Regions from separate parts of the Streptomyces sp. NPDC048383 genome, predicted to be linked through region 1. Evidence: riboswitches for the same ligand, from Rfam matches in the RefSeq annotation. Region 1 holds a riboswitch; the other holds the start of a gene.

Evidence for each region. Region 1 has a riboswitch for cyclic di-AMP ahead of AB0D46_RS16350 (M23 family metallopeptidase). Riboswitches for the same ligand answer to the same signal wherever they lie in the genome.
Region 2: it holds a riboswitch for cyclic di-AMP, as region 1 does, so the genes downstream of both, AB0D46_RS04125 (LysM peptidoglycan-binding domain-containing M23 family metallopeptidase) here and AB0D46_RS16350 (M23 family metallopeptidase) in region 1, are expected to answer to the same signal.

What each region holds. Positions count from the first base shown of each region.
Region 1 covers NZ_JBEZKS010000020.1:29,768-35,356, forward strand. The annotation lists gene AB0D46_RS16335 (DNA topoisomerase IV subunit A) at 1-137, opposite strand, end outside; gene AB0D46_RS16340 (pitrilysin family protein) at 410-1,762, shown strand; gene AB0D46_RS16345 (pitrilysin family protein) at 1,783-3,150, shown strand; cyclic di-AMP (ydaO/yuaA leader) riboswitch at 3,389-3,545, shown strand; gene AB0D46_RS16350 (M23 family metallopeptidase) at 3,558-4,367, shown strand; gene AB0D46_RS16355 (GntR family transcriptional regulator) at 4,631-5,296, shown strand; gene AB0D46_RS16360 (HPr family phosphocarrier protein) at 5,524-5,589, opposite strand, start outside.
Region 2 covers NZ_JBEZKS010000003.1:42,746-48,334, forward strand. The annotation lists gene AB0D46_RS04105 (1-hydroxy-2-methyl-2-butenyl 4-diphosphate reductase) at 1-7, shown strand, start outside; gene hpnH (adenosyl-hopene transferase HpnH) at 13-1,044, shown strand; gene AB0D46_RS04115 (aspartate aminotransferase family protein) at 1,041-2,444, shown strand; gene AB0D46_RS04120 (tyrosine-protein phosphatase) at 2,474-3,295, opposite strand; cyclic di-AMP (ydaO/yuaA leader) riboswitch at 3,614-3,780, shown strand; gene AB0D46_RS04125 (LysM peptidoglycan-binding domain-containing M23 family metallopeptidase) at 3,785-4,828, shown strand; gene AB0D46_RS04130 (SGNH/GDSL hydrolase family protein) at 4,990-5,589, shown strand, end outside.

The DNA.
Region 1 (5,589 bases):
TCCGGCAGGGCACGGGAGTAGATCACCGAGTACGCGTACTCGAGGAAGGAGCCCTGCATTTCGTCGACGACGTCGATGTCGAGGATCTTCTCCTCGAAATCCTCCGGCGGCGGGGTCTTCGTGCTGCGGCGGGCCATCGCTGCGCGGCTCCTTAACCAAGAAATCGGGTGTACGGGGTGTACGGGGTGTACGGGGTGTACGGGACGTACGGGTTCCGGCCGGGCGGTCCGGCAGGGGCGACGCGGACCATTGTGGCCCGGGCCGCCGACAATGCCGACTCCGACCCCGGGGGTCCCCCGGACGGAGTCCGCAGGCGGCATCCGGGAACTTCTCCGGTGGCCGACGCGCTTGCATACAGTGGCAGGTCTGACAGAAATCTCTGCATCGCGATCGAAGGGACCACATGCCCATGGGTCACACGGCCACAGCTCAGGCCGGCTCCGGCGGCCTGACAGCGACCGAGCACCGGCTGGCCAACGGCCTGCGCGTGGTGCTGTCCGAGGACCACCTCACCCCGGTCGCCGCCGTCTGCCTCTGGTACGACGTCGGCTCGCGCCACGAAGTCAAGGGGCGGACCGGTTTGGCTCACCTTTTCGAGCACCTGATGTTCCAGGGTTCGGCGAGCGTACCGGGCAACGGACACTTCGAGCTCGTCCAGGGCGCCGGCGGTTCCCTGAACGGGACCACCAGCTTCGAGCGCACCAACTACTTCGAGACCATGCCGGCGCACCAGCTGGAACTCGCCCTGTGGCTGGAGGCGGACCGGATGGGTTCGCTGCTGGCCTCGCTGGACGACGAGTCCATGGAGAACCAGCGCGACGTCGTCAAGAACGAGCGTCGCCAGCGCTACGACAACGTGCCCTACGGGACCGCGTTCGAGAAGTTGACCGCCCTCGCCTACCCCGAGGGCCACCCGTACCACCACACCCCGATCGGTTCGATGGCCGACCTGGACGCCGCGTCCCTGGAGGACGCGCGCACCTTCTTCCGTACGTACTACGCGCCCAACAACGCCGTCCTGTCGGTCGTCGGCGACATCGACCCCGAGCGCACCCTGGCCTGGGTCGAGAAGTACTTCGGGAGCATCCCGTCGCACGACGGCAAGCAGCCCCCGCGCGACGGCACGCTGCCCGAGGTCATGGGCGCGCAACTGCGCGAGGAGATCGTCGAGGAGGTCCCGGCCCGCGCGCTGATGGCCGCCTACCGCCTCCCGCACGACGGCACCCGCGAGTGCGACGCCGCCGACGTGGCGCTGACCGTGCTGGGCGGCGGCGAGTCCTCCCGGCTGCACAACCGCCTCGTGCGCCGCGACCAGAGCGCCGTCGCGGCCGGCTTCGGCATGCTGCGGCTCGCCGGCGCGCCCTCGCTGGGCTGGCTGGACGTCAAGACCTCCAGCGGCGTCGAGGTGCCCGCCATCGAGGCCGCCGTCGACGAGGAGCTCGCGCGGTTCGCCGCCGAGGGCCCCACGGCCGAGGAGATGGAGCGCGCCCAGGCGCAGCTGGAGCGGGAGTGGCTGGACCGGCTGAGCACGGTGGCCGGCCGGGCCGACGAACTGTGCCGCTTCGCGGTGCTGTTCGGCGACCCCCAGCTCGCCCTGACCGCCGTACAGCGCGTCCTGGACATCACCGCCGAGGAGGTGCAGGCCGTGGCCGCGGCCCGACTGCGCCCCGACAACCGGGCGGTCCTGGTCTACGAACCGCCGGCCGGGTCCGACGACGAGACCGACGCGAACGAAGCCGAGAACGAAGGGGCGGAGCAGTGAGCGACACCGCAGCCGTCACGATGACCTTCCACCCGCAGCCCCAGCCCGGCGAGGCCAAGCCGTGGGCCTTCCCGGCCCCCGAACGCGGCGCGCTGCCCAACGGCCTGACCGTGCTGCGCTGCCACCGCCCGGGCCAGCAGGTGGTCGCGGTCGAGGTCAACCTCGCGGCCCCGCTGGACGCGGAGCCCGAGGGCCTCGACGGGGTGGCCACGATCATGGCCCGCGCCCTGTCGGAGGGCACCGACAAGCACTCCGCCGAGGAGTTCGCCGCCGAGCTGGAGCGCTGCGGCGCCACGCTGGACGCGCATGCCGACCACCCCGGCCTGCGGGTCTCCCTGGAGGTCCCGGCCTCCCGCCTGCACAAGGCGATGAGCCTGCTCGCCGAGGCGCTGCGCGCGCCCGCCTTCGCCGACGGCGAGATCGACCGGCTGGTGCGCAACCGGCTCGACGAGATCCCGCACGAGCTGGCCAACCCGCAGCGGCGCGCGGCCAAGCAGCTCTCCAAGGAACTGTTCCCGGCCTCCCTGCGCATGTCCCGACCGCGCCAGGGCACCGAGGAGACGGTGGCCCGCATCGACTCCGCGGCCGTCCGCGCCTTCTACGAGGCCCACGTACGCCCCGCCACCGCCACCGCGGTGGTCGTCGGCGACCTGACCGGCATCGACCTGGACGCCGTCCTGGCCGACACGCTGGGCAGTTGGACGGGCAACACCGCCGAGCCCCGCCCGGTGCCCCCGGTGACCGCCGACGACACGGGCCGGGTGGTCATCGTCGACCGGCCCGGCGCCGTCCAGACGCAGTTGCTGATCGGCCGCATCGGCGCGGACCGCCACGACCTCGTGTGGGCCCCGCAGGTGCTCGGCACGTACTGCCTCGGCGGCACGCTCACCTCGCGCCTGGACAAGGTGCTGCGCGAGGAGAAGGGGTACACGTACGGCGTGCGCGCCTTCGGTCAGGTGCTGCGTTCCACGGCCGACGGCAAGGGCGCCTCGATGCTCGCCATCAGCGGCTCGGTGGACACCCCGAACACCGGCCCCGCGCTGGAGGACCTCTGGAAGGTGCTGCGCACCCTCGCGGAGGGCGGTCTGACCGACGCCGAGCGGGACGTGGCGGTGCAGAACCTGGTGGGCGTGGCCCCGCTGAAGTTCGAGACGGCGTCCTCCGTCGCGGGCACGCTGGCGGACCAGGTCGAGCAGGAGCTGCCGGACGACTACCAGGCGCGGTTGTACGCGCGGCTGGCCGAAACCGGTACGGCGGAGGCGACTTCGGCGGTCGTGCGCGCCTTCCCCGTGGACCGTCTGGTGACGGTGTTGGTGGGCGACGCGGCGCAGATCGAGGAGCCCGTACGGGCGCTGGGCATCGGCGCCGTAACCGTCGTCACCAACTGACCCGTGGTCGACCGGGAATCGAGCGGCGGGCGACCGCCCCTCCACCGGTAACCGGCCGTTTCTGAAGGGGCTCTGATGGATTATCCGTCAGGGCCCCTTTTGTCCGATTAGTGGTTTGGTTGCTCGTATGCGGTGTGGCGTACGCAACAAAAGTGCTCGTGTGTTTGGCGATCCACTGATGATCCGCCTAGCGTCGGCCCTGCTGTTCGTCAGTTGTGCCCGCCGCACCCGCGGCACCGAACAGTGATCGCCGAGTCCCCGTCAGGCGCGAGCCTGGGGAGCCGGGGACCCACAGTCCCTGGGGTGAATCGGACCGCCTCGCAAGAGGAGGCCCGTAGGAGACCTTCCTGCTCCGAACCCGTCAGCTAACCCGGTAGGCGAGAGGGAAGGAAAGGACCACCCCCTTCATGGCGTTTGGCAGTCGTCCCACCGGCTCCGGCAAGCACCGCGGCTCCAGCCGTCTGAGCCGCAAGACCGCCGGCTACGCCGGTATAGCCGCCCTCGCCACCACGGGCGTGGTCGGCACCCTCGCCGCCCCGGCCTTCGCGGCGGACAACCCGGGACCCTCCATGGAGGACACCGGCCAGAACCCGGTGGTCGTCGCGAACGACCTCCAGGGCGACATCGTGGCCCAGGCCGATCTGCAGCAGCGCGCCGCTGACGCCGTCGCCGCCCAGGCGCAGGCCGAGGCCGACGCCAAGCAGCGCGCCTCCGAGGCCAAGCGCGTCGCCGAGGTCGCCGAGGCCAAGGCGAAGTCCGAGCGGGAGACCGCCGAGCGCGTCGCCCGCGAGGAGGAGCGCAAGCGCCTCAACACCTACGTCTCGCCCATCGCGGGCTCCTACGTCAGCACCTCCTACGGTGCGGGCGGCGCGATGTGGTCCTCCGGTAGCCACACGGGCATCGACTTCCACGCCTCCCTCGGCACCTCGGTCCGCGCCGTCGGCGCCGGCACCGTCGTCGAGGCCGGCTGGGGCGGCGCGTACGGCAACAACGTGATCATCAAGCACAACGACGGCACCTACACGCAGTACGGCCACATGGACTCGCTGAGCGTGTCCGCCGGCCAGCAGGTCGCCCCGGGCCAGCAGATCGGCCTCGCCGGCACCACCGGCAACTCCAGCGGCGTGCACCTGCACTTCGAGGCCCGCACCAGTGCCCAGTACGGCTCGGACATCAACCCGCTGGCGTACCTGCGCTCGCACGGCGTGAACCTCTGATCCGAGCGGCACCGCACCACCACTTCCACGGAAGGCCCCGGCTCCCCGAGCCGGGGCCTTCCGCGTTCCCGGGAGCCGGCTCGCCTGCGAAGCCGGCCCTTGCCCTCGTCGGCTGCCCCGCTCACCCCTCACCGCTCCCCGCTGCGTGAAATGTTTCGGATTTCCAGCCGTCCTCGGAAATATTCGCGTGTTGCAATAGAGTCGCGACACGGTCACGATTCCGGCGACGGCGCCGGCAGCCGAATTCACGCGGAGGTCCGGTCTTGCGAATTCCCGCGCACGCGGTGTGCACAGCGATCCGCGACGATATCGTCTCCGGCTTCTTCGGGCCGGGCGGCCGCCTCACCGAGGAGGTCCTGGCCCGCCGCTACGGGGTCTCCCGCGTCCCGGTGCGCGAGGCCCTGCGCACCCTGGAGTCCGAGGGCTTCGTCACCACGCGCCGCCACGCGGGCGCCTGCGTGGCGGAGCCCACCGAACAGGAGGCGGCCGACCTCCTGGAGCTACGGATGCTGCTGGAGCCCCTCGCGGCCTCCCGGGCCGCCCGCCGGCGTACGGACGCCCACCTGAAGGTGCTGCGCGGGCTGGTCCGGCTGGGGCAGGAACGGGCCCGCAGGGGCCAGGGGGAGGATCTGCGGGACCTGGGGGGCTGGTTCCACGAAACCCTCTCCCAGGCCTCCGGCAGCCCGGGCCTGATCGCCCTGCTGACCCAGACCCGGCGCAAGATCGCCTGGATGTACACCGTGGAGGCCCCCGCGCGCCCCGTGGAGTCCTGGGCCGAACACGGAGGGATCGTCGACGCGGTGGCCCGCGGGGACGCCGAACGGGCCCGGACGCTGACCGCGCAGCACGCGGCGCGCGCCGCCGAGGCGCACCGGCCGCGGGTGAGGACTCCGCAACCTGCCGTAAACACGTCGAGCGTCCGGCATTAACACGGGCCGTATACAAAGGTGAGCGGATATTCTGGCGGCGCCGGCCGGTTCACGGTCCCGCGCATTTCTCGTGCTCCCATTCCGGATTCTTCTCCCGCGGGATTCCGGCTTTCGCGTCCGGCGTCGAATTCCCGCCCGCGCGGCCGAAAACAGAAGAGCCGCAGCCCCCGGGATCACCGGGGGCTGCGGCTCCGCCGCTCGTTCGAGGTGGTACCGGACCCGAAGGGTCAGACGGTCTCCGGAAGCTCGTCGAGGCCCTCGGCGACCAGCTTCGCGAGGCGGTCCAGGGCGGC
Region 2 (5,589 bases), on a different contig from region 1:
GAGGTGAGCCAGATGGCCATGCCACTGCGCCAGTCCATCAGGGTCGGGACCTATCTTCTCGAACAGAAGCTCCGCAAGCGGGAGAAGTTCCCGCTGATCGTGGAACTGGAACCGCTCTACGCCTGCAACCTGGCCTGCGAGGGATGCGGAAAGATCCAGCACCCGGCCGGGGTCCTCAAGCAGCGCATGCCGGTGGCCCAGGCCGTCGGCGCCGTGCTGGAGTCCGGTGCGCCGATGGTGTCCATCGCGGGCGGTGAGCCCCTGATGCACCCGCAGATCGACGAGATCGTCCGGCAGCTGGTGGCGAAGCGGAAGTACGTCTTCCTCTGCACCAACGCGATGCTGCTCCGCAAGAAGATCGAAAAATTCACCCCGTCCCCCTATTTCGCCTTCGCCGTCCACATCGACGGGTTGCGCGAACGCCACGACGAATCGGTGGCCAAGGAGGGCGTCTTCGACGAGGCCGTCGCGGCCATCAAGGAGGCGAAGCGGCGCGGTTTCCGGGTGACGACGAACTCCACCTTCTTCAACACCGACACCCCGCAGACCATCATCGAGGTGCTCAACTACCTCAATGACGACCTCCGCGTCGACGAAATGATGATCTCGCCCGCCTACGCCTACGAAAAGGCCCCCGACCAGGAACACTTCCTGGGCGTCGAACAGACCCGCGAACTCTTCAAGAAGGCCTTCGCGGGCGGGAACCGGCGGCGCTGGCGGCTCAACCACTCCCCGCTCTTCCTCGACTTCCTGGAAGGCAAGGCGGATTTCCCCTGCACCGCCTGGGCCATTCCCAATTACTCCCTCTTCGGCTGGCAGCGCCCCTGCTACCTGATGAGCGACGGCTACGTACCCACGTACCGCGAACTCATCGAGGACACCGACTGGAACAAGTACGGCCGCGGCAAGGACCCGCGCTGCGCCAACTGCATGGCGCACTGCGGATACGAACCCACCGCCGTCCTCGCCACCATGGGCTCCCTCAAGGAATCCCTGCGAGCGGCCCGGGAGACCATCGGCAGCAACCGGGCCGGCTCGGCATGACCGCCGGCCAGGAGGGCGGCAAAGGCTTCGACCTCGCCGCCCTGCTCGCCGAGCGCGGGGACGAGCGCTACGAGCTCCACTCCCGCCACCTCAACCACCAGCTGCCCCGCATGCTCCACACCATCGGCTTCGACAAGGTCTACGTACGCGCCGAGGGCGCCCACTTCTGGGACGCCGAGGGCAACGACCACCTCGACATGCTCGCCGGCTTCGGGGTGATGGCCCTGGGCCGACACCACCCCGTCGTCCGCAAGGCGCTGCACGACGTCCTGGACGCCCAGCTCGCCGACCTGACCCGCTTCGACTGCCAGCCGCTGCCGGGACTGCTCGCCGAGAAGCTGCTCTCGTACAGCCCCCACCTGGACCGGGTCTTCTTCGGCAACAGCGGCACCGAGGCGGTCGAGACGGCCCTGAAGTTCGCCCGCTACGCCACCGGCCGGCCCAGGATCCTCTACTGCGACCACGCCTTTCACGGACTCACCACCGGCTCGCTGTCGGTCAACGGTGAAGCCGGCTTCCGGGACGGCTTCGCGCCGCTGCTCCCCGACACCCGGATCGCCCTCGGTGACCTGGACGCCCTGGAACGCGAACTGCGCCGGGGCGACGTCGCCGCCCTGATCGTGGAGCCGATCCAGGGCAAGGGGGTGCTCGCCGCGCCCCCCGGATTCCTGCGCGCGGCCCAGGAGCTCCTGCACCGGCACAAGGCCCTGCTGATCGCCGACGAGGTGCAGACCGGCCTCGGACGCACCGGCGATTTCTACGCGTACCAGCACGAACCCGGCGTCGAGCCGGACCTGGTGTGCGTGGCCAAGGCCCTGTCGGGCGGCTACGTGCCGGTCGGCGCGACCCTGGGCAAGGACTGGATCTTCCAGCGCGTGTACTCGTCCATGGACCGGGTGCTGGTCCACTCGGCGAGCTTCGGCTCCAACGCGCAGGCGATGGCCGCCGGCCTGGCGGTGCTGAGCGTCATGGAGGACGAGGAGGTCACGGCCAACGCCCGCGCCGTGGGCGACCTGCTGCGCGGCCGACTCGCCGCGCTCGTGGACGAGTACGAGCTGCTGCACGAGGTGCGGGGGCGCGGGCTGATGATCGGCATCGAGTTCGGCCGGCCGTCCTCGCTGGGCCTGCGCAGCCGCTGGGCGATGCTCCAGGCCGCCCGCAAGGGGCTGTTCGCCCAGATGGTCGTGGTGCCGCTGCTGCGCAAGCACCGGATCCTCACCCAGGTGTCCGGGGACCACCTGGAGGTCATCAAGCTGATCCCGCCGCTGATCGTGGACGAACACGACGTGGACCGGTTCGTCGGCGCCTTCCGGGAGGTCATGGACGAAGCGCACGGCGGTGGCTCGTTGATGTGGGACTTCGGCCGGACGCTGGTGAAGCAGGCCGTCGGCAACCGCTGACGGCCTGCCGGCCGGGGGAGGCCCGGCTCCTACGGTTCCAGCAGTCTCTCCCGTAGCCGGACCAGGGTCTCGGGCGCGAGCCCGAGGCCTTCGGCGAGGTAGCGGTCCACCCCGCCCCACTCCTCGTCGATCGTCTCGTACGCCGCCCGCAGGTACTCGGCGCGCGCGTCGAAGAGCGGGGCCAGCAGCTCCGCCACCTCGGCCGGGCGGGACTCGACCGCGTCCGCGCCGCGCCGCATCCGGTAGCGGCGGTGCGGGGCGTTCGACTCCAGGTAGTCCGCCGCGATCACGTCCCGTTCGACGCCGAGCGCGAGCAGCGTGACGGCGATCGACAGACCGGCCCGGTCCTTGCCCGCCGCGCAGTGCATCAGCGCCGGCACGCTGTCCTCGGCCAGCGCGTGCACGACCCGGCTGTGTTCGGCGGTCCGGGTGCGGATCATCGTGCGGTACGAGGTGGTCATGCGCTCGGCCGCCCGGCCCTCCCCGAGGAGGGTGCGCAGCTGGGCCAGGTCGCCCTCGCGGACCATCGTCCAGAACTCCTTCCCGGCGGCCGGGTCGGACAGCGGGATGTTCACGTAGCGCACGCCCGGCAGTTCCACGTCCGGCCCTTCCACGGCGTGGTCGGCGCGGTTGCGGAAGTCGAACACCGTGTGCAGACCGAGCGAGGTGAGGAACTGTGTTCCTGTTTCGGTGGCATGCGCCAGATGTCCGCTTCGGAAGAGTCGTCCCGACCTGACCCGTCGTCCGTCGGCGGTCGGCAGACCGCCCACGTCACGGAAATTGCGCACTCCCGTCAGCTCCGGTTCGGGTTCGGGGATCGCCGGAAGGGGTGGCGGTATCTGCTGGGTCACGAGTGGTCCTCCGCATCGTCCTGAGGTGTCCGAATTACGCCGGTTGGGAGCAACTTGCCATGGGGAGAGGCGAGATCGCGCCAGGCTCCGTGAGCCAGATCATACGGTGACCGTGTGTGCCCGATCGCGAAATCCGAATTCCCACGCCAGGGCGGTTGTTGATGGTGCGGAATGGACACAGGGTGACCGGAATTCCCTCACACCCTCATACCTGTGATTGCGTCAGGGAATGTGCGGCTTGTTGCCCGTGGACCCGCTCGATTACCTTCACGACCGATCCGGGTGGACAGCCTAATCCTGCCGCCGCCCGGGAACCGCACCCGACTATCGACGCGCGCGGCAGGAGCGGGGGAACCAGGTAGGCCGCCGGACCGGAACGTTCTCCGGGCCGGCTCGGGGTGAAGCCGTACGCGTCCTCGACGTGCGCGGCCGGACATCTCCAGTCCGAACCCGACAGCTCACCTCGCAGGCGACGGAGAGGAATTCGCCATGCCCGGTAAGGGTAAGCACCGCCGCCCGAAGTCCCGTTCCATATCCCGCGGTCTCACCGCGGCCGGCACCGGCGGCGCCGCGCTCGCGCTGCCGCTGATCGGTGCCACCGGCGCCCACGCAGCCCCCGCGGCCGCCCCGGCCACCGCACCCGCGCAGGCCCGGCAGGCCCCGGCGGCCCCCCAGGCGGCCGCCACGGTGACGCCCACCGCGACGCCGACCGCCGCTGCCGCCGCGGTCTACACCGTCGTCGCCGGCGACCACCTCTCGAAGATCGCCGCCGAGCGCCGGCTCACCGGCGGCTGGGAGCAGCTCTACGCCGACAACCGCGACGCCGTCGGCAGCGACCCCTCGCTGATCCACCCGGGCCTCAAGCTCACCCTCGGCGCTCCGGGTTCGGCCGGGGCCGCCCCCGCACCCGCCGCTCCGGCCCCGGCCAAGAAGCAGTCGGCGCCCTCCGCCTCGACCCCGGACTCCGCCTCCGAGTCGGGCTCCGGCAACCGCTCCGAGCGCTCCTCCAGCCGCCCTGAGGCGTCCGGTGAGCGCTCCTCCGCCCCGAAGGCGGCGCCCAAGAAGGCCGCGCCCGCGCAGAAGCCCGCCGGGTCGGGTCAGGCGGCGCCCTCCACCCCGTCGGCCTCCGGCGGATTCGTGGCCCCGGTCGCGGGCGGCGTCTCCACCGCGTACCGCATGGGCGGCAGCATGTGGTCCTCCGGTTACCACACCGGCGTGGACTTCATGGCCGGCACCGGCACCACCGTCAAGGCCGTCGGCGCGGGCACCGTCGTCTCCGCCGGCTGGGGCGGCTCGTACGGCAACGAGGTCGTCATCAAGCACGCGGACGGCAAGTACTCCCAGTACGCGCACCTCTCCTCGCTGTCCGTCTCGGCCGGCCAGAGCGTCACCGGCGGCCAGCGCGTCGGCCTGTCCGGCGCCACCGGCAACGTGACCGGTCCGCACCTCCACTTCGAGATCCGCACGGGCCCGTCCTACGGCTCGGACATCGACCCGCTGGGCTACCTCCGCTCCAAGGGCGTCAGCCTCTGACGGCACCGTCCGTCGGACACACGCGCGCGTGAGGCCGGGACCCGAGGGGGTCCCGGCCCCACGCGTACTTATTCCTTATCCCCCGCGTGGTACAGATCACGGTCCGTCAACCCCTCATTACGTTGGCGTAGGTTGGTTGCGACGGTGAAGGATGTCGTTTCGTGGCAGCGACGACGACGACACTCAAGACCATCGGCTCGTACGCGGCGATCGGGGACAGCTTCACCGAAGGCGTGGGAGACCCGGGACCCGGGGGTTCCCATCTCGGCTGGGCGGACCGCCTCGCCGTGCTCCTCGCCGATCAGCGCGAAGAACACGACTTCCGGTACGCGAACCTGGCCGTGCGGGGGAAGCTCCTCGACCAGATCGTGGCCGACCAGGTCCCGAGGGCCCGCGCCCTCGCACCGGACCTGGTGACCTTTTGCGCGGGCGGGAACGACATCATCCGTCCCGGCAGCGACCCGGACGACGTGGCGGAGCGGTTCGAGGCGGCCGTCGCCGACCTCACCGAAGCCGTCGGCCTCGTCATGATCACCACCGGCTTCGACACGCGGGGCGTGCCGGTCCTGAGGCACCTGAGGGGCAAGGTCGCCACGTACAGCGCGCACGTCCGCTCCATCGCCGACCGCTACGACTGCCCGGTGCTCGACCTGTGGTCGCTGCGCTCGGTGCAGGACCGGCGGGCCTGGGACGGAGACCGACTGCACCTCTCGCCCGAGGGCCACACCCGCGTCGCGTTGCGCGCCGCACAGGTGCTGGGC